DNA from 3 places in the Aminobacter sp. Y103A genome. Region 1 is predicted to be linked to each of the others. Evidence: predicted binding sites of a transcription regulator. Region 1 holds the regulator's gene; each other region holds the start of a gene.

Region 1 (7,486 bases):
CGGACCGGCGGGAGGAGCAGGCGCTGCCGGTCGGTCAGAGATCGCTGCCGTCCAAAATCTTGCGCTGGCTTGCGACAGTTGCGATAGGTCTCGCCGCGACGTCGGTGATTGCCGGGCTCGCGACCAGCGCTTTTGGCGCATGGCATTTCCAACGTGTCTCGCCCCTCAGCCTGTTCGCCAATCTGGCAGTCAGCCCGTTTGTGTCTGTCCTGGTCATGCCCTTTGCCGTCATGGCTGGCATCTTCATGCCGCTTGGACTCGACGGCCCTTTCCTCGACACGATGGGCTTCGGCCTGAAGGCAATGATTGGCATCGCCACCTGGTTCTCCGAGCGCTCGCCGGTCGATGCGGTCGGCCTTGTCTCGTCACATGCGGTATTGTTGCTCACTGCAGCACTCGTCATCGCGTCGACGGCAACGACCTGGCTGCGCGCCGCCGCACTGCCATTCGCGGCCCTTGGGCTGCTGACGGTCGTGGAAACGGAAACGCCCAACGTTCTCGTTTCGGAAGATGGCCGCCTCGTCGGCGTCCCGGTCGACGATGGCAAGCTGGCCGTCAATCGCGTCCGGCCGAACCAGTTCACCGTCGACAACTGGCTGCGCGCGCTGGCGTCGGAAACTCTCGTCACCCCGGCCCGTTCGGCCGCGAATGCAACGAACGGGACTGTCCGTTTGCCCAGCGAGACCGGCTCACAGCCAACAGCCGAGGCAGATGTCGCCGGTACGATACCCGGCAAACCAGTATCTGGAGAGCTAAACGCCGTCGGCGCGGACGCCTTCGTCTGTGACAGCGGGCTGTGCACGGTTCAACAACCGGAGGGGGCACGGATCGTCCATGCGGCGAATGCGAGCGCCGCTGCACGAGCCTGCGACAACGCGGATCTCATCGTCGTCGACGATGCCACGGCAAGCGACGTCTGCCCCGGCGTGGCCGTGCTCACCAAGCGCGAGCTGGCGCGCCTTGGCAGTGCGTCGATATTCATCACAGCCGCGGCGGCTGGCGTAGATCGGGCGGTCGAGATACGCCACGCCGTGGCGGAACCGTACCGCCCGTGGCATGCGCAGCGCCAATTTTCGCGCGAGGCGAGGGGCCTTCCACCCTACAAGCGAGCGGAGATGCCCCCGAAGACACCTGCCGGGGCAACCACGGCGCACCCGAAAGCGCCGACTGCGACCACACGGTGAGTCCGAAATCTGTACCCGCCGTCGCAGAGCCGTCAGATACGGCACGATAGCAACAGGGCAGATCAGTCCGGCTTACAGATTGCAGCAGGATGGACAGGCCGAGGTGGCGGAAACGCAGCCCCGGCAATCAATAGCGGCGGATCAGGCCGACAAGCTTGCCCTGCACCTTGACCCTGTCCGGTCCGAAGATGCGGGTTTCATAGGCAGGATTGGCGGCCTCAAGAGCGATCGAGGCACCCTTGCGGCGGAAACGCTTGAGCGTCGCTTCTTCGTCGTCGACGAGGGCGACGATGATCTCACCGGGATTGGCCGTGGTCGAGCTGCGGATGACCACAGTGTCGCCGTCGAAGATGCCGGCCTCGATCATCGAGTCGCCCTTGACCTCGAGCGCGTAATGCTCGCCGCCCATGATCATGTCTGGCGGCACCGAAATCGAATGCGTCTTGTGCTGGATGGCGTCGATCGGCACACCGGCAGCGATGCGTCCCATGACGGGAATGGCAACCGCCGAAGCAACATCGTCGTCATTGCCGGCCGACATGCTGCGTGACGGCTCGGGTTTGCGGCCGAGGCTACCCTCGATGACGCTGGGCGAGAACTTCTTCGCCGCGTTGAGGCCAGGCGCGATCGAATCGGGCAGGCGCAGCACTTCAAGCGCGCGCGCCCGGTTGGGCAGACGCCTGATGAAGCCGCGTTCTTCGAGCGCCGTGATCAGGCGATGGATGCCGGACTTGGAGGCGAGGTCGAGTGCTTCCTTCATCTCGTCGAAGGACGGCGGAATACCCGCTTCCTTCAGCCGCTCGTGGATGAATAGCAAAAGCTCGTGTTGTTTACGCGTCAGCATCGCCACCCCCGAGGAATCAGAAGAAAAACAAACCCAGAACAAACACTATCTGTTCCAGTTGTGTTCCGCAACTGTTGATATTTCGTGAAGGGTGGAAGGTGCTGCTCAGCGCAACATCATCACCTGGCAGGCGCTGCCGGCTTCGACTGCAGGCGCGAAGGGCACCCGCACGATGGCGCAGTTGGCGTCGGCCAGCGTGCGCAGCATCGAAGAGTCCTGGATCAGGTAGGGTGTGACGACGAGACCCTCAGCGGTCTCGCGCGCATTCGCGCGGACAAAGTCCTGGCGCAGGTCGTTGGCCGCCATTGCCGTGTCGAGAATGCCGTTGCGCATGTCGGGTGAATAAGGGCGGCCGCCAAGCTTCGCCAGCAGAGGTTTCAGGAAAATCTGCGAGCAGATCAGGCTGGCGACCGGATTGCCCGGCAGGCCGACGCAGCGGCTGTTGCCGAGCCGGCCGAACATCAGCGGCTTGCCCGGGCGCATCGCGATCTTCCAGAAGTTGAGATCCATGCCGAGATCGGTCAGGACACGGTGAACGAGGTCGTGGTCGCCGACCGAAGCGCCGCCCAGCGTGACGATCACATCGGCGTCGGCGGCGAGCGCCTTGGCGACCAGTGCGGAGATTGCCTCGGTGCGGTCGGCGGCGATGCCGAGATCGAGTACGCGCGCGCCAACCGACTGAACGATCGCTGCGACGCCATAGGCGTTGGAGGCGATGATCTGGTCGGGCCCGGGATTGCTGCCCGGCGGCAACAGCTCGTCGCCGGTGGCGATGATGGCGACCAGAGGCGCCCGCAGCACTTCGACGCTGGGATGATTGGCAGCTGCGATCAGCGAGAGCGCTGCCGGGTCGAGCACACGTCCTGCATCAAGGATGAGGTCGCCCTGCTTGAAGTCGAGGCCCCTGGCGCGGATGTTGCGGCCAGCAAGCGTTGGCTCGAGCACCGCGATCTCGCCATTGCCGAGATCGCGAACGTTCTCCTGAATGACGACGGTATCAGTGCCTTGTGGCACCGGTGCGCCGGTGAAGATGCGGACGCACTCGCCTGGTCCGACGGTGCCCGTGAACTGCTTGCCGGCGGGTGCCTGGCCGATAACCTTGAGCTGCGCCGGCAGTGAAGCGATGTCGGCGGCCTGGACGGCGTAGCCATCCATGGCGGAGGCGTCAAAGGGCGGCTGGGTGCGCAGGGCGTGTAATGGAGCCGACAGCACGCGGCCTGATGCCTGGGCAAGGCCGACAGTTTCCGTGCCGCGTGGTTCGGCAGCGTCGAGCAGGCGCGCCAGGGCGTCGGCGACGGGCAGCAGCGCCATCTATTCGGCAGCCTTGTAGTCGCCCGACTTGCCGCCGGTCTTCTCGACCAGCCGGATGCCGGAGATCACCATGCCGCGATCGGCGGCCTTGGCCATGTCGTAGATGGTAAGGCAGGCGACCGAGGCAGCCGTCAGCGCTTCCATCTCGACGCCGGTCTTGCCGGTGACGCGGGCAAGCGCAGTGACGCGCAGGCCGGGCAGCGCCTCATCTGGCTCGATCTCGACCGAAACCTTGGTCAAAAGAATGGGATGGCAGAGCGGCACGAGCTCATGGGTGCGTTTGGCCGCCATGATGCCGGCGATGCGGGCGGTGCCGAGCACGTCACCCTTCTTGTCGTTGCCCGACAGGATCAACGCCAGTGTCTCCGGGCGCATGACGACATGGCCTTCGGCAATTGCCGTGCGTGTCGTCTCGGCCTTGTCGCCGACGTCGACCATGTTGGCCTCGCCGGTGGCGCCGATATGGGTGAGGGTGGTTGCCATGTCAGGCGCTTGCCAGGGCTGCGCCATCGAGCAGCGCACGCGTCGCCGAGGTCACGTCGGCCTGCCGCATCAGGCTTTCGCCGACGAGGAAACTGGAGATGCCGGATTTCTGCAGACGCAGGCAATCGGCATGCGTGAAGATGCCGCTTTCGCCGACCAGCAGCCGGTCTGCCGGCACCATCGGCGCGAGGCGCTCCGACGTGTCGAGGCTGACCTCGAATGTGCGCAGGTTGCGGTTGTTGATGCCGAGCAGGCGCGACTGAAGCTTCAGCGCGCGTTCTGTCTCTTCTTCGTCATGGACCTCGACGAGCACGTCCATGCCGATTTCGAACGCCTCATCCTCGATACGCCTGGCATCGTCGTCGCTCAGGCTCGCCATGATGATCAGGATCGCGTCCGCGCCCCAGGCACGTGCTTCGTGCACCTGGTAGGGTTCGAACATGAAGTCCTTGCGCAATGCCGGCAAGGCGCAGGCGTCGCGCGCGGCGGTCAGGAACTCCGGTGCGCCCTGGAAAGACGGCGTGTCGGTCAGCACCGACAGGCAGGCAGCGCCGCCGTCGGTATAGGCCCTGGCGAGCGCCGGCGGATCGAAGTCGGGACGGATCAGGCCTTTGGACGGGCTCGCCTTCTTGATCTCGGCGATCAGGCCAAAGCGGCTTTCACTGTGCCTGGTTTCGAGTGCCGCGAGAAAGCCGCGCGGCTTGGTGACGTCGCGGGCGCGCGCCTTGAGCTCGGCGAGCGGCAGCAGCGCCTTCGCTGCGGCGATCTCGTCGCGCTTGTAGGCTTCGATGCGGCGCAGGATATCGGCCATGTCTCTATCCGTTCGAAACGGCGACCAGTCGGTCGAGCACTGCCTTGGCGCGGCCGCTGTCGATTGCCTCGGCGGCAAGCGACACGCCTTCGCCGATCGTTGCAGCCTTGCCGGCAACGACTAGGCCGGCACCGGCATTCATTAGCACCGTGTCGCGATAGGCACCCTTGGCACCTTCGAGAACCCCGCGCAGGGCAGCGGCATTGTAGGCGGAATCGCCGCCGCGCAGCTCTTCGCGCGTATGCTTGCTCAAGCCGACCTGTTCGGGCGCCAGCGTAAACGTGGTGATCACACCGTCCTTGAGGGCTGCGACATGGGTCTCACCCGTCGTGGTGATCTCGTCATAACCATCGCCGTGGACCACCCAGACGTGCTGGGCGCCAAGTTCCTTCAGCGTCTCGGCCACCGGACGCACCCATTCGGGCGAGAACACGCCAACCAGTTGGCGGTTGACGCCGGCGGGATTGGAGAGCGGGCCGAGCAGGTTGAAGATGGTGCGGGTGCCAAGTTCGACGCGGGTCGCGCCGACATGCTTCATCGCCGGGTGATGCGCCGGCGCGAACATGAAGCCGACGCCGGCGTCATGGATGCAGCGGCCGATCGCCTCGGGCGTGAGGTCGATGTTGACGCCAAGGGCGGTCAGAACGTCGGCGGCGCCGGTCAGCGAGGACAGGCCGCGATTGCCGTGCTTGGCGACAGGCACACCTGCGCCCGCGATGACGAAGGCCGAGGCAGTCGAGATGTTGACGCTGTGCGAACCGTCACCGCCGGTGCCGACGATGTCGATGGCATCGGCAGGGGCTTCGACGCGCAGCATCTTGTCGCGCATGGTGGCAACGGCGCCCGATATCTCGCTTACGGTCTCGCCGCGCACCCGCAGCGCCATGAGAAAGCCACCGATCTGGCCGGGCGTGGCTTCGCCCGACATGATGATGTCAAAGGCCTCGCGTGCCTCCTCGAAGGTGAGAGGGGTGCCCGCGGCGACCTTGGCGATATGCGGCTTGAGTGCGCTCATGGCGTTCCCACCGCAAGTGCGCGGGTGATCGCCGCCTGGTTGATCGTTGCTTGATACTCGCCCTGGAGCTGGGCGACGATCTGGTCGAGCAGGTCGTCCGACATGCCCGAGGCAAACTGCTTCTGCGCGTCCTCTGGCACCGCGCTCTTGTCCGCACCGGCAGGCTCGAACACTTCGGCGACCTTGAACAGAATCTGCGCATCGCCGGCAGGGGCGGGGACGATGCCAGTGCCGCCCTGGCCCATTGCAAACATCGCGGAGGCACCCTCGCGGCCAAAATCGGCATCGTCGGCCTCGCGCTTGAGGCCGCGCTTGGTCTGCTTTTCGAGCTTGAGTTCGCCGGCGATCACGTCGAGCGAGGCACCGTCCTTGAGGCGCTTCTCCAACTCGTCGGCTTTTGCCTTGAGACGCTTCGTCGCTTCGGCAGCGGTCCAGTCGGCGACGACCTTCTCGCGGACCTCGTCGAGCGTGCGGTCGCGGGCAGGCGTGATCTCGTCGACCTCGTAGAAGACGAAACCATTGGTGCCGACATTGAGCGGCGGGTTTTCGGTGCCGGATTCGGCGGTGAAGGCCGCCTGGATCAGGTTGCGCGAGTCCGGCAGGTCGTTGACGATGGTGCCGTCTGGCTGCTGGCCGGCGCGGTCGATGGCATCGATCGTCACCATCTTGAGCTTCAGCTTGTCGGCGGCAGCCTTCATCGACTCACCTGCGGCGCGGGCGTCCTCGTAGGAGTCGTGCACGTCGAGCAGGATGCGGTTGGCTTCGGCCAGCGCCAACTCCTTGCGGATCTGGTCCTTGACCTCGTCGAAGGTCTTGACGGTTTCCGGCGTGATCTCGCTGACGCGGACCAGCACTGGGCCGAAAGCGCCCTGGACGACGTCGCTGACCTGATTGGCCTGCAGCGCGAAGGCGGCGTCGGCGACCGCCTTGTCGGCGATCCTGTCCTTGGTCAGCGAGCCGAGGGCCACGTCAGCCGCGGTCTTGCCCTGGTCGGCGACAACCTTGTCGAAGGTCGCACCACCCTTGATCGCATCGGAAGCAGCCTTGGCCGCATCGGCGCTCAGCACAAGCTGGTCGATCTTGCGCGTCTCGGCGGTGGTGAAGTGCGACTTGTTCTTGTCGTAGTCCTGGCGCGCCTGTTCTTCGGTCACGGCTGCGGCATCCATGATGTCTTCCGGCTCGAGCTTGACGTAGCTCAGCTTGCGGAATTCAGGGGCGGCGTAGTTCTTCTTGTTTTCCTCGAACCAGGCCTTGAGCACGTCGTCGCCCGGTGCCGCGATCGGCTCGACGAGCGACTTGGGCAGCGGCAGGTAGTCGATGGTGCGATCTTCGCCGCGGTAAAGTGCGACGGCGCGCAGGAAGGTATCAGGAGCCTCGAGGCCGTCGGAAACGGCTTCGACGATTTGCTGGCGGACCGCAACCTGGGCGCGGTTCTTCAGATAGTCTTCGGGGCGCATGCCGATCTGGCGCAGGATGTATTCAAAAGCCTGGCGGTCGAACTTGCCGTCGGCGCCGCGGAAGGTCGGGTCGTCCCAGGTGAGTTCGGCGAGGCGGTCCTTGGAGAGGCCGAGGCCGAGCTTGCGTGCCTGTTCGTCGAGCACCGCACCGGCGACGAGCTGCGAAAGCACCTGGTTGTCGATGCCGAGCGCGTTGGCCTGGTCGCGGGTCAGGCGCTGGCCGAACTGCTGCGACATGACGTTCAGCTGGCGGTCATAGGCGAGGCGGTATTCGACACCTGTAACATGCGTGCCGCCGGCCGTGACCACCTGGTCGCCGCCGAATTGGCTCATCATCTGACCCGAGATGCCCCAGATCGCGAAGCTGACGACGAGGAGCAG
Region 2 (7,486 bases), 380 kb from region 1:
TGTCGAGATCGGCCAGAAGCTGGCTGACTTGGCTGAACGCCGGGAAGGACCGCTGCCGGAAGGCCGACGCAACCAGGAGCTTGCCCGATTCTCGCGCGCGCCGCTGGTCATCGGCGTGGTGTCCAGCCCCAAGGACCATCCCAAGATCCCCGAATGGGAAATGTTCCTGTCGGGCGGCATGGCGGCGATGAACCTGATTACCGCAGCCAATGCGCTCGGTTACGGCACCAACATGATCACCAACTGGTATTCGGATTGCGAAGAGGGCCGCGCACTGCTTGGCCTTGCGCCGCATGAACGTGTTGTCGGCTTCGTCCATATCGGCTCCTATGATGGCGCCGGACAGGAGCGCCAGCGTCCAGACGTGGCAAAGCTCTATGCTGACTATGCCGGGCCTTGGGAGGGCTAGCACAGGTGTTCTACGAGCCGTCGAAAGGCCACGGACTACCGCATGACCCATTCAAGTCGCTGGTGTCGCCGCGGCCGATCGGCTGGATTTCGTCCGTCGGCAAGGATGGGGCGGTCAATCTCGCACCCTATTCGTTCTTCAACGCGCTGTCCGGCAAGCCGCCGCTGGTGTGGTTTTCCTCCGAGGGTCAGAAGGACAGTGCCACCTTCGCCAGCGAAACCAGGGAGTTCGTTGCCAATCTCGTCGGGCGCGACCTGGCCGAGAAGATGAACAAGAGTTCGGTCAATGCGCCGCGCGGTGTCAGCGAGTTCGCTTATGCCGGGCTGACGCCGGTGCCTTCGCGGCTGGTGGCGCCGCCACGCGTCGGCGAGGCACCCGCTGCGCTGGAATGCAAGGTCACCGAGATCTTCCGCCCCAGAGGTCTGAGCGGGCAGGAGACCGGCGCCATCGTCGTCATCGGCGAGGTCGTCGGCATCCACATCGACGAGGCCTATCTGACCGATGGGTTGTTCGACGTCGTCAAGGCCGGCAACGTCTCGCGCCTCGGCTACATGGATTATTCGACGATCGATGCCATCTTCTCGATGCGGCGGCCGCGCTGGGAGGACTGAACCTCAGCCGGCGACGCCGGCAGCACGCGCCCGGGCCAGCAGGCGCTGGGCGAGCCTCAGATGCGGCCGGTCATACATCTTGCCGTTGATGCCGACCACGCCCGGATTGCCCGCCTCCTCGAAGGCGGTGACGATGGAGGCCGCGTGTGCCACCGCATCAGTGGTCGGTGTGAACGCCTCGTTGATGATGGCGACCTGGTCCGGATGGATCGCCATCTTGGCAGTGAAGCCGTCACGTTCGGCTTCGAGGCACTCGGCGCGCAGGCCCTCGCCATCCCGGAAGTTGACGAAGACGGTGTCCACAGCGGCAACGTCGGCTGCCGCTGCACCCAGCACCGTCATTGCCCGCGCCAGGCGGAACACGTCGGTGTAGCGGCAGTCACTGTCGCGTGCGACGCGTGCGCCGATGGCCGCCGAAAGGTCTTCCGCCCCCCATGTCAGCCCGGCAAGCCGGGCACTTGCGCCGGCATAGCTGCCGGTCGCCAGCACGCCGGCCGGGGTTTCCGTGATGATCGGGATGATGCGGATGGCGCCGTCCGGCAGGCCGTTTTCCGCCTCATGCACACGCAGTTTGGTAGAGAGATGCTGGACGTCGGCGCCGGAATTCGACTTGGGCAGCATGATGCCGTCTGGCGCGATCGGCACGATCGCCCTGAGGTCGTCGTCGGTGAGTCCGGTCGACAGGTCATTGACGCGCACATAGATCGACGCGCGGGTGTCGTTGCGCTTGCTGGCGATGAAGTCGGCGGCGACGCCGCGCGCATGCGCCTTGTTGTCGGGTGAGACCGAATCCTCGAGATCGACGATGACGACGTCGGCGCCGGACGAAAAACCGCGTTCGAGCTTCTTTTCGGAATCGCCTGGAACGAACAGCAGCGAGCGCATCAGGCCGCCTTCTTCTTCATCATCATCGCCTGGCGCTGGCATTTGGCAACGAGCGCGCCGTCCTGATTATAGGCGCAATGCAGGAACTCGACGATGCCGCGATCGGTTTTCGATTTCGATTCGCGCACCGAAAGCACCTCCGTCTCGACACGAATCGTGTCGCCGTGAAAGACCGGATGCGGGAAGGTGGTCTCGGTCATGCCGAGATTGCCGATGGTGGTGCCGAGCGTCGTGTCGTGCACTGAAATGCCGATCATCAGCCCGAGCGTGAACAATGAATTGACCAGCGGCTTGCCCCATTCGCTCCTGGCGGCAAAGTCGAAGTCGATGTGCAGCGGCTGGGGGTTGAGCGTCATCGTCGAGAAGAACATGTTGTCGCTCTCGGTTACGGTCTTGGTGAGCTGATGCCGGATCACCTGGCCGACGACGAATTCCTCAAGATACAGTCCAGCCATCGGCAACTCCTCCCGTTGTGCGGATTTGATAGGCGCTGCCTCGCGGCCCGGCAAGGGTTAACGGATATGGTGAACCGTTCGTAAACCTTTTCTTCCTAGGGTCGTCATTGGGTTTGGGCGCTTGCTGCCAGGGGCGAAGAAAAGCGGATGGTCGTTTCGCATTTCCTGAAATGGATAGACACAGCCAAGGTGGGTGAGCGGGCGGCCGCGGCTGCCGCTCTTGCGAGCGCCTATGTCAACCGCGAGATGCCGTTCGAGGATCGCTGCGCAGCTGAAGCGGCGCTCACGCTGCTGCTCGACGACCCGTCTTCGAAAGTGCGCCAGGCGCTGGCCGAGGCGCTTTCGATGAGCGTCCACGCACCGCTCCAGATCATCGCAGCCCTTGCCGCTGACCAGCCCGACGTTGCGGCGATGGTGCTGGCGCGTTCTCCCTTGCTGACCGACGCTGACCTTATCGACCGCGTTGCATCGGGCTCGATTGCCATCCAGAAGCTCGTTGCCGACCGGCCGGTCGTGTCGATGTCGGTTTCGGCTGCGATCGCTGAAGTCGGTGAGGCCGAAGCCTGCGTCGTCCTGCTGCGGAATTATGGCGCCGACATCGCCTCGCTGAGCTTCCGCCGCATGGCTGAGCGCTTTGGCCATGATGCGCACGTGCGCGAGGCACTTGTCGCCGATCCGCGCCTGCCGTCCGATTGCCGGCACCTGCTGCTGGTCAAGCTTGGCGAGGCCTTGAAGGCCTCGCCCTTCGTCATGGCATTGATGGGCGCCGCGCGCGCCGAAAAGGTGACGCGCGATGCCTGCGTCAAGTCTTCGCTGACGTTGATCGAGGGCACCCGCGCCAACGAACACATGGCGCTTGTCGAACATCTCAGGTTGCGCGGCGACCTGACCGCAAGCTTCATCATCCGCATCCTTGCCCATGGCAAGGTCGATTTCTTCGGCGCTGCCCTTGTCGTCCTGACCGGTCGCGACGAACCACGGGTGAGGGCGCTGCTTTCTGCTGGGCAAGACGTCGCGCTGACCGCGCTGTTGCGCTCCGCCGGCCTCGCCGATGCGACACACGCGATCATCCTGCGGGCGCTGAAGATCTGGCGCGAAGTTGCCAATGGCCGTCGTGTCGCCGGTGCCCAGGAAGTCAGTTGGCTGATGCTCAAGGAACTGGGTGGCCAGGCAGCCGAAGGCGAATTGGCCTCTTTGGTGAAGTCGATCCACCTCGAAGCCCTGCGTGAAAACGCCCGCGGCCACGCTCTGGCGATAGCGGCCGCCTGACTGCGGGCCGCTTTCTTCATTCAAATCCTGATCAGATATCCAGCGCGTCCGCTGCGGCGAACTCGGCGCGTTCCTGGATAAAGCGGAAACGCAGCTCCGGCTTGGTTCCCATCAGCGCGTCGACGGCGCTCTTGGTGTCGTCTTCGCTCTCATTGACCTCGACACGCAGCAGCGTGCGTTTCTTCGGGTCCATCGTCGTTTCCTTGAGCTGCGAGGCCATCATCTCGCCAAGGCCCTTGAATCGACCGATCTCGATCTTGCCGCGCCCAGTGAACTCGGTCTTCAGCAACTCCTCCTTGTGGGCGTCGTCGCGGGCATAGGCGACCTTGCCACCCTGGCGGATCGAGTAGAGTGGCGGCACCGCCATGTAAAGGTGTCCACCACGGACGAGCTCTGGCATCTCCTGGTAGAAGAAGGTGATCAAAAGCGAGGCGATGTGCGCGCCGTCGACGTCGGCGTCGGTCATGATGATGACGCGGTCGTAGCGCAGGTCCTCTTCGCGGTATTTCGAGCGCGTGCCGCAGCCGAGCGCCTGGATCAGGTCGCCGATCAACTGGTTCGAGGCCAGCTTGTCGTTGCCGGCGCTGGCGACGTTGAGGATCTTGCCGCGCAGCGGCAGGATCGCCTGCATCGAGCGGTCGCGCGCCTGCTTGGCCGAGCCACCCGCCGAGTCACCCTCGACGATGAACAGTTCGGCGCCGGCGGCAGCATTCTGCGTGCAGTCGGCCAGCTTGCCGGGCAGGCGCAGCTTGCGCACCGCGCTCTTGCGCGACACTTCCTTTTCCTGGCGCCGCCGCACGCGCTCGTCGGCGCGCGCAATCACCCAGTCGAGCAGCTTGGAAGCTTCCTGCGGATTGTCGGCGAGCCAGTGGTCGAACGGGTCGCGGATCGCCGTCTCGACGATGCGCATGGCCTCGACAGTTGCCAGCTTATCCTTGGTCTGGCCGACAAACTCGGGCTCGCGGATGAACACCGATAGCATGCCGGCGGCCGAGATCATCACGTCTTCGCTGGTGACGATCGAGGCGCGCTTGTTGCCGACGAGGTCGGCATAGGCGCGCAGGCCACGCGTCAGTATGTTGCGGAAGCCCATCTCGTGGGTGCCGCCGTCGCCCGTCGGGATGGTGTTGCAGTAGGAATTGATGAAGCCGTCGCCGCCGAACCAGGTGACGGCCCACTCGACCGAGCCGTGGCCGCTCTGCTTCTCGCTCTTGCCCGAGAAGATTTCACGGGTGACCTGCATCTCACTGCCGAGCGAGGCCTTGAGATAGTCGCCGAGACCGCCGGGGAAGTGGAACACGGCCTTGGCAGGCGTCTCGTCCTTTTCCTTGATCAGCGTGGGATCGCAGCTCCAGCGGATTTCGACGCCGCCGAACAGATAGGCCTTGGAGCGCGCCATCTTGTAGATGCGTGCCGGTTCGAAATGCGCGCCCTTGCCGAAGATGTCCGGGTCGGGGTGGAAGCGCACCTTGGTGCCGCGCCTGTTCTGGACGTCGCCAAGGCTTTCCAGCCCGCCCTGCGGGACGCCGCGCGAAAAACGCTGACGGAACAGTTTGCGGTTGCGCGCCACCTCGACTTCAAGCTGGTCGGAGAGCGCGTTGACGACCGAAACGCCGACACCGTGCAGGCCGCCCGAGGTCTCATAAACCTTGGAGTCGAACTTACCACCGGCATGCAGCGTGGTCATGATGACCTCGAGCGCCGACTTGTTCTTGAACTTGGGGTGCGGATCGACCGGGATGCCGCGACCGTTATCGGTGACGGTGAGGAACCCCTCGGCGTCGAGCTCGACCTCGATGAAGGTCGCATGGCCAGCCACCGCCTCGTCCATCGAGTTGTCGATGACTTCGGCAAAGAGATGGTGCAGCGCCTTTTCGTCGGTGCCGCCGATATACATACCGGGGCGACGGCGGACGGGCTCCAGGCCTTCGAGAACTTCGATATCGGCAGCACTGTAGCTGTCGCTGGCGTCCTTTGCCGGAGCAGGGCGCTTCGCCGCCGCGGCCGCCGCGACCAGCGGGTCAACCGGACGGGAAACGGGGCGTGCAGGCTGGTTGCCGAGATTGCCGAAAAGGTCGCTGTTGTCGTCCATGCTCAATACGGTTGTTCCGCGCTGCGAATCACTTGTCGAGTTTGCCAGTTTTGCCGGTCCGGCAACAGTTCCTGATCTGTTCGTCCCCCGCCCGTTCGATTTGCCCGAATTGGCAGGGCCGGCGCAACCTTTCGTAAACGCTAACCGAAGTCGCAGCACTCAGCTGACGATGGCGCGGCAATGTAAGGTTGCGGCTGACCCGGAATGTCCAATAACTGCTGCCCGAACATTCGGACATCAGGAAGGCCGCGCCCCCGTGCTTGACTTTGGTTCCCTGTTGCTCGCCACGGCCCTGTCGGGTGCGTGTCTGAGCGGAACACTCGTCGCGATCTGGCTGACGGCGCGTCAGTCCCGTTTCGTTCTCACGATGGCGGTGGGAATACTACTTCTTGTCACCCATGTCATCGCCTTTTGGCTTTATGGTCGCCATGCCTCCTCATGGCTCGGGCAGGGCATGTTGGCGCTGCTCGTCGCCGGCTTCTTCGTCGTCTTCACCTCCGCCGACCAGTATATCGAGCGCGGCTGGTCGAAACCCGCAGCCTTTCCGGTCGCCGCGATCATCGTCCTGACAGTCGTGGTCACCGCGGCGGGCTTCGACGGTCTCGGCTTTGTCATCGCCTATTCGGCGGTAACAGGCATCCTCGTCATGACCGCGACCGCATTCTGGACGAGCAAGGAGGTCGACCGCCGCGTGCTGGCCCCGGTCTCGCTGCTTACCGGCAGCAGCGCCATATCCTTCGCGCTATGCGCCTTCGTCATCGTGCAGCAGAAGCAGTGGGTGCTCGGCAGCGTGCCCAGGAACTGGGCCGAGGACGTCAATACTGTCGTGGTCGTTGCCTGCATGACCGCACTTGGGGCACTCACCATCTCGTTCCACCATCTGCGCACCCAGAGCCGGCTGACCGAGGAAACGCTGACCGATCCGCTGACGGGGCTGATGAACCGCCGGGCGCTTACGTCGCTGCATGGCGACACGCAGTTCGGTGAACGCCGGGCTCTCGCCATGGCCGATCTCGACCACTTCAAGCGGACCAACGATGTCTTCGGCCATGCCGTGGGCGACCGGGTGCTCCAGCGTTTTGCCGATGTTGTCAGAAGACAATCGCGCGACGGCGTCGAGGTATTCCGGCTCGGTGGCGAGGAATTTGCCATCGTCATCTCGGGAATGAGCACGCTGGAGGTCTATGACGTCCTGCGCAAGATTGGCGCGTCTTTCGGCGCCGAGGTCGTCGGCACCAAGCTCGGCCCGCTCCGGAGCACGGTCAGCGTTGGCGTGTGTTTCGGCGATGATGAGCCGCGCACGGTCGAACAGATGCTGCTTGGAGCCGATGCTGCGCTCTACGCCGCCAAGCGCGCCGGCCGCAACCGCGTCGCGACGGCTGGAAATGCGGGCAGCAAGGCTTATCGCGAGCCGGAACTGCTGTTTGCTTGATAGCATCGGCGAACCCGACGATTGTCCGACCTAGCTGCAGGGCTCACTCCGGATTGGCTGCACAGGCAGGCGGGTGATGGTTGCCTTTGATGTCGCGATGCGAGAGCTTGATTTACAAAGTAAAGCAAAGAGTCGGAGAGTGCGATGGAGAGGCGAGAGGCATTCGAACGCCTTCTTGATATAGCGGTAGAAAGTAGAGTTCTACTAAACGACCTTCTTTTGGATTGCCAAGGCAAAATCTCCGACAAAGACTTTGTTGAGTTGAGGACGGCGGTGGGAATCGCCATGGGAAACATGTTTGTCGAGACTGTTGTACCGATACTGAATGAGTTT
Region 3 (7,486 bases), 1.1 Mb from region 1:
CGGCCCCGGCCGGACGCCCTTCCCGAAAAACTACCGCCAGTTCTCGGAGACCGGTCAGGCGCGCGACGTATCCGTCGGCTTCGAGCGCCAGCTCGAGGTCAGCGAAATCCTGATCGATCGCTGGAACGACCTGCTCGGCCGCGGCACCGGCGTGTGCCTTGTCATGCCGGTCTATTATGCCGCCCAGGTGGCGGATGCCGATGCCCGACGGCAGGTCGTCGAGATGGGCGAAGCGGTCATGGATCTGCGCCGTCGCAAGGGCGTGCTGTTCACCCAGGACGGCCACCGCGACGGGTCGATCGCGCTGGCGCGCGATCTTGGTGTCCTCGGTGAGTTCGCGCTTCTGGGTCATAGCGTCGACCTCACCGAGGAAGATTTTGCAGCACTGAAGGAGACAGGCGCGTCGATCATCCACAATCCGAGCGCCATCATGTCGGTCTATGGCCGCTGCCCGGTGCCGGAGCTGCTCGAGGCTGGCATCAATGTCTGCCTGGGTTCGGACGCGGCCGCCCCCGACCGCGGCTACGACATGTTCCGCCACATGGCGCAGTGCATGCACTACCACCGCCGCCACTTCCGCGACCCGGCCTATCTGCCGCCCGGCAAGACCATCGAGATGGCAACGATCGACGCTGCCAGGGCGCTTGGCCTGGAGAAGGAACTGGGGTCGCTGGAGCATGGCAAGAAGGCCGACATCGTGCTGGTCGACATGCGCAAGCCGCATCTCTACCCGCCCGTCATGACGGTGACGCGCATCGCCCATTTCGCCAACGCCGCCGACGTCGACACCGTCATCGTCAACGGCAAGGTGTTGATGCGCAGCCGCAGGACCGACCATCTCGACGCCGAGGACATCCTCGCCGATGCCGCCGAGCAGGCGGCACTCGCCTTCGAGCGTGTCGGGCTGACACATCTGCTGGAAGAACCTGAGGAGTTCTGGCGCAACGCGCGTCAGCCGCTGCCGCTCTGAGCCTCAGCCCAGCAACGGCCAGTTGCCGACGCTCCGGCGGCGGCCACTGGCCGAACGATGCAGGAGATGAAACTCCGTGATCGGGACGACGATCGGCCGGTCGAGAGGCGTTTCCGGGACGAGCCTGTCGGCGTAGAGCACGGTGCAGTGGGGCACGAAGCCGACGCGCCGGCGTAGCCGGAGCCCCGCACGGTTCAACGCATCGATGATCCGGCGTTCGAGCTCCACCACCTTATCGGCACCCTTGCCGCACAGCAGAACCAGCGGTTTCGATTCCCGATTGTGGAAGCTGGCGATGCGGTCGAAGGCCAGCTCGAATGCCGGCACTCTGACTGTCGCGGCGGCGGCCGAGGCGTCATGCACCGTGGTTCGGTCGATCTCCCCGCCGTTGTGAAGCCCCATCAGCGAGACGTGCAGCTGTCCTGCATCGCGTGGCGTCCCGGACAGGCCATGGCTGCGGCGGGTATGGTCCGCCACCGTCGCCATCTGCGCCGACTGACCCGGATGCAGACGAAACATCAGCCTGTCTGCGTCGGACCTTGCCTGCCTTGGCCAACGCGACGGTGGTCGCAAACCAAGCGAAGTTGCTCCGAAGTCGAACTGGAGTTGCCGCGACATGACTTCCTCCTTTTTAAGAACAAAGAAGGAACATGCTAAGTTTATTTTCCGACCCCGGCAATCCTGCTTCCAGAGCCCGTCGAAGGCGATCTAGCCCTGCTCTCTCAACCAGTCTGCCAGCGACGGCCTGACATGCCCGGCGCGGCCATGCATGACCTCGGCTGCACACATCGAGTTCACCACGGCCTCCTCGGTTGCTTCGGCCGCGGCGCGGAACAGGCGATCGATGCGGTTTTCGTTGAGGGCGGAGATGGAAACGAAGTCGGCACGCTCGTCATGATCGAAAGTCCGAGCGGTCGAGAAGCCGAGCGCGATGTCGCCGCTGCCATGCCCCCAATAGGCGCCGAGCCTGGCGAGACCGGCGCCGCAGCGGCGGACGACGCGCTTGAGCTGTCGGTGTTCCATCGCGATGTCAGTGGCGAGGATGACGATGACCGAGCCCTTCTCGGCCTCTCGCCTGCTGCGCGGATCGGGGCGACGACCATCGGGAAGGACGAGATCGCCGGCGCGGCCGAAATTGGTCAGCACCAGCACGCCGACATGATGCGCGCTGCCGGCCAACTCGATGCGGCGCGAGGCAGTGCCGATGCCACCCTTGAAACCGAAGCAGCTCATGCCAGTGCCGGCGCCGACATTGCCTTCGGCAACCGGCCCGGACGCGGCTGTTGCAAGCGCTGCGCGGGCATCGTCCTCGGTGACGGCGAGCGCCTGGATGTCGCTGAGATGGCCGTCATTGCACTCCATGACCACGGGATTGACCGTCGACGTCTCGCGGCCGATGTCCGGATTCTCCAGAACCGCCGCGCGGATCAGCGCGTTGGCGCAGGTGCCGACGCCGAAGGTGTTGGTGAGCAGGATCGGCGTCTCGATCGAACCGAGCTCGTCGACCTGCATCAGGCCGGTGCTCTTGCCGAAGCCGTTGATGACATCGCATGCGGCCAACACCTTATTGCGGTACATGTTACCGCCATGGGGCAGGACCGCGCTCACGCCGGTGTTGAGGTCGCCCGAGCGAATGGTGCGATGGCCGATGGCCACGCCTGAAACGTCGGTGATGGCGTTGAGCGGTCCGGTCGGCGACGTGCCGAAGGAGATGCCGAGCTCGCGGGCGATGGTCGACATCGGCGCTAGGCTCCGCGCAAGAGGTGAAGGGCTGCGTATTGCAGCAGCATGATGGTCTTGGCGTCGCAGATGCGGCCGTCGGCAACCATGGCGAGCGCCTCATCGATGCCGATCTCCAGCACCTCGATGTCCTCACCCTCGCCTTCGTGGCCGCCGCCTTCGGAGATGCGGTCGCCGGGCTCGTAGCGGCCGACGAAGAAGTAGATCCGCTCAGTGACGGCGCCGGGGCTCATGAAGGCCTCGAAGACGCGGCGGACGTCGCGGACGCGGAAGCCCGTTTCTTCCTCGGTCTCGGCCCGAATGCGCTCCTCCGGGCTGGCATTGTCGAGCAGGCCTGCCGGCGTCTCGATCAGCATGTCATCGTAGCCACTGACGAAAGCCGGGTAGCGGAACTGCTTGACGAGAACGACAGTGCGGCGGACGGAATCATAGAGCAGGATGGTGGCGCCGTTGCCACGATCGTAGGTCTCGCGGCTCTGGAGCTGCCATTCGCCATCATTGCGGCGATACTCGAAGACCGTCTTCTTCAACAGATACCAGTCATCCGACAGGACTTTGACATCCTTGACGCGAACGCGATCGGCTATGCTCATCAATGCACCTATGCTGCGGCCCGACGAACGCGCCGGGAATCTCGCGAGGCAGCATAGGCGGGGCCGCGCTGACGCGCGACTTGGAAATTCTGGCGGGAAGATAAGGGGCCGCGCTGACGCGCGACCTGGAAATTCTGGCGGGAAGAAAAGGGGCCGCGCTGACGCGCGACCCCGGGGGAGGAAAGCGATCAGCGGACCGGCGGGGCGTACATCAGGCCGCCGGCATTCCACAAGGCGTTGATGCCGCGGTCGATCTTGAGCTCGCTCGACTGGCCGAGATTGCGCTCGAAGATCTCGCCGAAATTGCCGACCTTGGAGATAATGTTGTAGCTCCAACGCGGATCGAGACCGAGCTGCTGGCCGCTGTCACCCTCAGCGCCGAGGAAGCGCTTGATGGCAGGATTATCCGAGGACAGGCCGGCTTCGGCATTGTCCTTGGTGATGCCGAGTTCCTCGGCTTCGAGCAGCGCGAACAGCGTCCAGCGCACGATGTTGAACCACTTGTCGTCGCCCTGTCGAACGGCAGGCCCGAGCGGCTCCTTGGAGATGATCTCCGGCAGGACGACATAGGCAGCCGGATCGGTAAGCTTCAGCCGCTGGGCATAGAGTGCCGAGGCATCCGTCGTGTAGACGTCGCAACGACCGGTGTCGAAGGCCTTGATGATGCCGTCGGCGGAATCGATGACCACCGGCTCGTATTTCATCTTGTGGGCGGAGAAGTAGTCGGCGACGTTCTGCTCGGTGGTCGTGCCCTGCTCGGTGCAGACGGTTGCGCCATCGAGCTTGAGCGCGCTGTCGACGCCAAGAGCCTTGCGGATCATGAAGCCCTGGCCGTCATAATAGGCGGTGCCGACGAAGCGGATGCCGAGGCTGGAATCGCGCGACAACGTCCAGGTGGTCTGGCGCGACAGCACATCGACGCCACCCGACTGCAGCGCGGTGAAACGCTCCTTGGTCGACAGCGGCACGTAGCTGACCTTTTCCGGATCGCCGAGCACGGCGGCGGCCACGGCGCTGCAGAAGTCGATGTCAAAACCCGACCATTTGCCGGCATCGTCAGGCGCCGAGAAGCCGGCAACGCCCTGGCTGACGCCGCAGGTAAGCTTGTCGCGCTGCTTGACGATGTCGAAGGTGTCGGCCGCTGCCGGAATGGCCATCGCGGCCGAGCCGAGCAGCGACGCAGTTGCAAAAATCGTCCTCATCATTTCCTCCCTCTGGTGTTCGAGGCAAAGCCTCTGCTTGCCGCCGGCGCGTTGGCGCCGGAAGTCGGTGAATTCCCCTGTCGCTAATTCCCTCCGCGCGAGAGCTTCGCGCGGGCCTTGAGCTACACGCCTTCCGCCGATACCGCGGCGAACGCCTCCTCGAGCACGCCGACAAGATGATCGGCATTGGCACGGCTGAAGATCATCGGCGGGCGCATCTTGAGCACGTTGTCGTGCGGGCCCTCGGTGCCGATCAACACGCCGCGCGCCCTGGCCCCGGCATTGACCTTGCGGGCGAAGGCGGTCGCCGGCTGCTTGGTCCTGCGGTCGGTGACCAATTCGATGCCGAGGAACAGCCCCTGGCCCCTGACGTCGCCGATGACCTCGTAGCGCTGCTGCATCTCCCTGAAGCGCTCCAAGAGATAGGCGCCGACATCGGCGGCATTGTCGCGCAGGCGATCGCGCTCGATGACGTCGAGCACGGCGAGGCCCGCGGCACAGGACACCGGGTTGCCGCCAAAGGTGTTGAAATACTCCATGCCATTGTTGAAGCGGTCGGCGATCTCGCGCGTGGTGACCAGCGCCGACATCGGATGGCCGTTGCCGATCGGCTTGCCCATGGTGACGATGTCGGGGGTAACACCTTGCGTCTCGAAGGCCCACCAGTGGCTGCCGACACGGCCGAAGCCGACCTGCACCTCGTCGGCGATGCAGAAGCCGCCGGCGGCGCGGACCATGGCGTAGACTTCCTTGAGATATCCCTCGGGGAGAAACACCTGACCGGCGACGCTGGGAATGGATTCGGCGATGAAGAAGGCCGGCGCGCGACCCTCTGTGCGCATCGTCTCGATCTGCTCGGCAATGCTTTCGGCGAAACGCCTGGCATGCTCTTCGACCGGCCAATCATCCGGCGCGTGGTAGCTGTCGGGGATGGTTGCCTCGAAGACATGGGCCGGCCGGCCCTTGCCGCCCTTGCGTTTGTATTTATAGGGGCTGAGGTCGATCAGCTCCTGGGTGGTGCCATGATAGGCCCAGTCGAGCACCAGCGCGTCGTCGCTGCCGGTCAAGGTGCGCGACATGCGCAGCGCAAGCGAATTGGCCTCGCTGCCGGAGCAGGCGAAGGAAGCGACCGACAGGCCCTCGGGCAAGGTCGCCGTCAATCGCTCGGCATAGGTGACGATGGCGTCGTGCAGGTAGCGTGTGTTGGTGTTCAGTCTTGCTGCCTGGGTGGCGATCGCCTCGACGACATCGGGATGGGCGTGGCCGAGGTGGCAGACATTGTTGAAGCAATCGAGATAGGCGCGGCCGCAGTCATCGATCAGCCAGGCGCCCTCGCCGCGCACGAACTTGATCGGCTCGGAATAGGAGATCGACAGGTTGGGCAAGAGCGAGGCTTTCCGCGCGGCGACGATCTCGGGGCGGGTGCGGCCGGTCTGGTGAAAGGTCTCCGGCGGGATGCCGGCAAGCGTTGCGGCATCCGGGAACAGCTCGGCCCAGACGTCGAGATAACGCGCCTCGCCGACGCCGAGGATGTCACGAGCGGCGAGATCGGGGTCGGTCGAGATCTGGAAATGCAGATGCGGCGCCCAGCCGCCGTTCTCGGTCGGTGCGCCCATTTCGCCGACGAGCGCGCCGGCTTCGAGCGTCTCGCCCGGCTTCAGGCGGGCCATCGCCTCATGCGCCATGTGACCCCACAGCGTGACGAAGGGCGGGCATCCTTCAGGCGTGTGCTCCAGCGCGATCAGGCAGCCATAGCCGAGCGGGTCTTCCTCGATCTCGACGCTTTTGACCGTGGCGGCGAGCGGCGTATAGACCTTGGTGCCTGCCGGCAAAAACAGGTCGAGGCCAAGATGGTGGACCCGGCGGGCGCCTTCGACGAAGCGCGACCAGAAGATGTCGGAGGTGTAGACCGTGCGTGCCTCGCCCCAGGGGCCGATGCCGAGTTCGACGCCGTGTTCGGCGCACCAGGAATCCCACCAGGCGGTGGCCTTGTCGGGCTCCTGGCCGGCCGAAGTGGTCGTCATCGGATGAGCTGGATCGCCATAGGGCACCAGCGCCTTGACCAGGGTTGCCGGGTGACGATCGAGCACCGGTGCAAAACTCTTCCTGTTGGCCTCGATCCAGGCGGTGACGGCGCGGGCACCTGATACCGCGTCGAAGCCGCAGGCGTGGCGCAGGATGGCGGTGGCAAAACGGCGGTTCATCGCGCCAAGGCGGCGCAGCAGCCGCCAGGCCGGCGCCTCCGAGATGGCGAGATAGGGATTGTCGCCGGTCTTGTCCTTGCGCTGCGCCGACAGCGTGACCGAGATGACCAGGCGCATGGCAATGAGGTCGAACAGGAGATCGAGCTCTTCTTCGCGCAGCGGATATTCGGCATGGAAGCCGGCGGCCAGGGTCGCCGCGGCGCCGATCGGGTCCGAGACATCGAGGATCGAATAGGCGCAGGCGACCGCGACTTCGGCGATCACAAGCGAATGGAGCGCGTCGCCGAAATCGATGATGCCGGCAACCCGGTCGTGGTCGTCCTCATCGACGAGCACGTTCCAGTCATTGGCGTCATTGTGGATGACCTGGGCACGCAGGCCGGCGAGACGGGGCGCCACGGCGACGTCGAAATGGTCGAGCAGGCGGCGCAAAAGCGCGCGGTCGGCGACATCGGGAACATGGTGCAGGCGTTGGCGCGCGGCGCCGGCCTGGCGGATGTCCCAGTCGAAGCTCCTGATCGCGCCGGGATGGATGAAGCCCTGCAGCGCGCCGTCGAGCCGGCCGAGCGCGCGGCCGAGATTTTCGAGCAGCTTCGGGGTGCGCGCCGCTTCGGCCAGCGGCAGGCCCGGCAGCCAGGACACCAGCCGCAGCGCATGGCGCTCGCCCGAGGCACCGGTCGCTTCCGAGAGCGCCGCACCGTCGGCGGACGGCTTGAGGCGGGGAGCGGCGACGCCCGAGCGCGCGAGATGATCGAGCAAGGCGACCTGGAATTCGCT

Evidence for each region. Region 1 encodes LexA, which represses DNA repair genes until DNA is damaged. Its sites were predicted from a motif close to TGTTCNNNNTGTGTTCNG; they were not measured.
Region 2: the regulator LexA is predicted to act here: its motif matches at 5,788-5,805, upstream of parE (DNA topoisomerase IV subunit B).
Region 3: the regulator LexA is predicted to act here: its motif matches at 1,604-1,621, upstream of Amn_RS07865 (2'-5' RNA ligase family protein).

The regions. Positions count from the first base shown of each region.
Region 1 is NZ_AP017986.1:2,746,289-2,753,774, forward strand. Features, by position in the region: gene Amn_RS13435 (ComEC/Rec2 family competence protein) at 1-1,184, shown strand, start outside; gene lexA (transcriptional repressor LexA) at 1,312-2,028, opposite strand; gene Amn_RS13445 (molybdopterin molybdotransferase MoeA) at 2,134-3,339, opposite strand; gene moaC (cyclic pyranopterin monophosphate synthase MoaC) at 3,340-3,822, opposite strand; gene trpC (indole-3-glycerol phosphate synthase TrpC) at 3,824-4,633, opposite strand; gene trpD (anthranilate phosphoribosyltransferase) at 4,638-5,648, opposite strand; gene Amn_RS13465 (SurA N-terminal domain-containing protein) at 5,645-7,486, opposite strand, start outside.
Region 2 is NZ_AP017986.1:3,125,928-3,133,413, reverse strand. Features, by position in the region: gene Amn_RS15320 (nitroreductase family protein) at 1-409, shown strand, start outside; gene Amn_RS15315 (flavin reductase family protein) at 415-1,020, shown strand; gene Amn_RS15310 (HpcH/HpaI aldolase/citrate lyase family protein) at 1,024-1,905, opposite strand; gene Amn_RS15305 (MaoC family dehydratase) at 1,905-2,360, opposite strand; gene Amn_RS15300 (DUF2336 domain-containing protein) at 2,508-3,629, shown strand; gene parE (DNA topoisomerase IV subunit B) at 3,661-5,721, opposite strand; gene Amn_RS15290 (GGDEF domain-containing protein) at 5,978-7,153, shown strand.
Region 3 is NZ_AP017986.1:1,633,306-1,640,791, reverse strand. Features, by position in the region: gene Amn_RS07870 (amidohydrolase family protein) at 1-970, shown strand, start outside; gene Amn_RS07865 (2'-5' RNA ligase family protein) at 974-1,489, opposite strand; gene Amn_RS07860 (DmpA family aminopeptidase) at 1,679-2,710, opposite strand; gene Amn_RS07855 (NUDIX domain-containing protein) at 2,716-3,303, opposite strand; gene Amn_RS07850 (amino acid ABC transporter substrate-binding protein) at 3,492-4,508, opposite strand; gene Amn_RS07845 (aminotransferase class III-fold pyridoxal phosphate-dependent enzyme) at 4,628-7,486, opposite strand, start outside.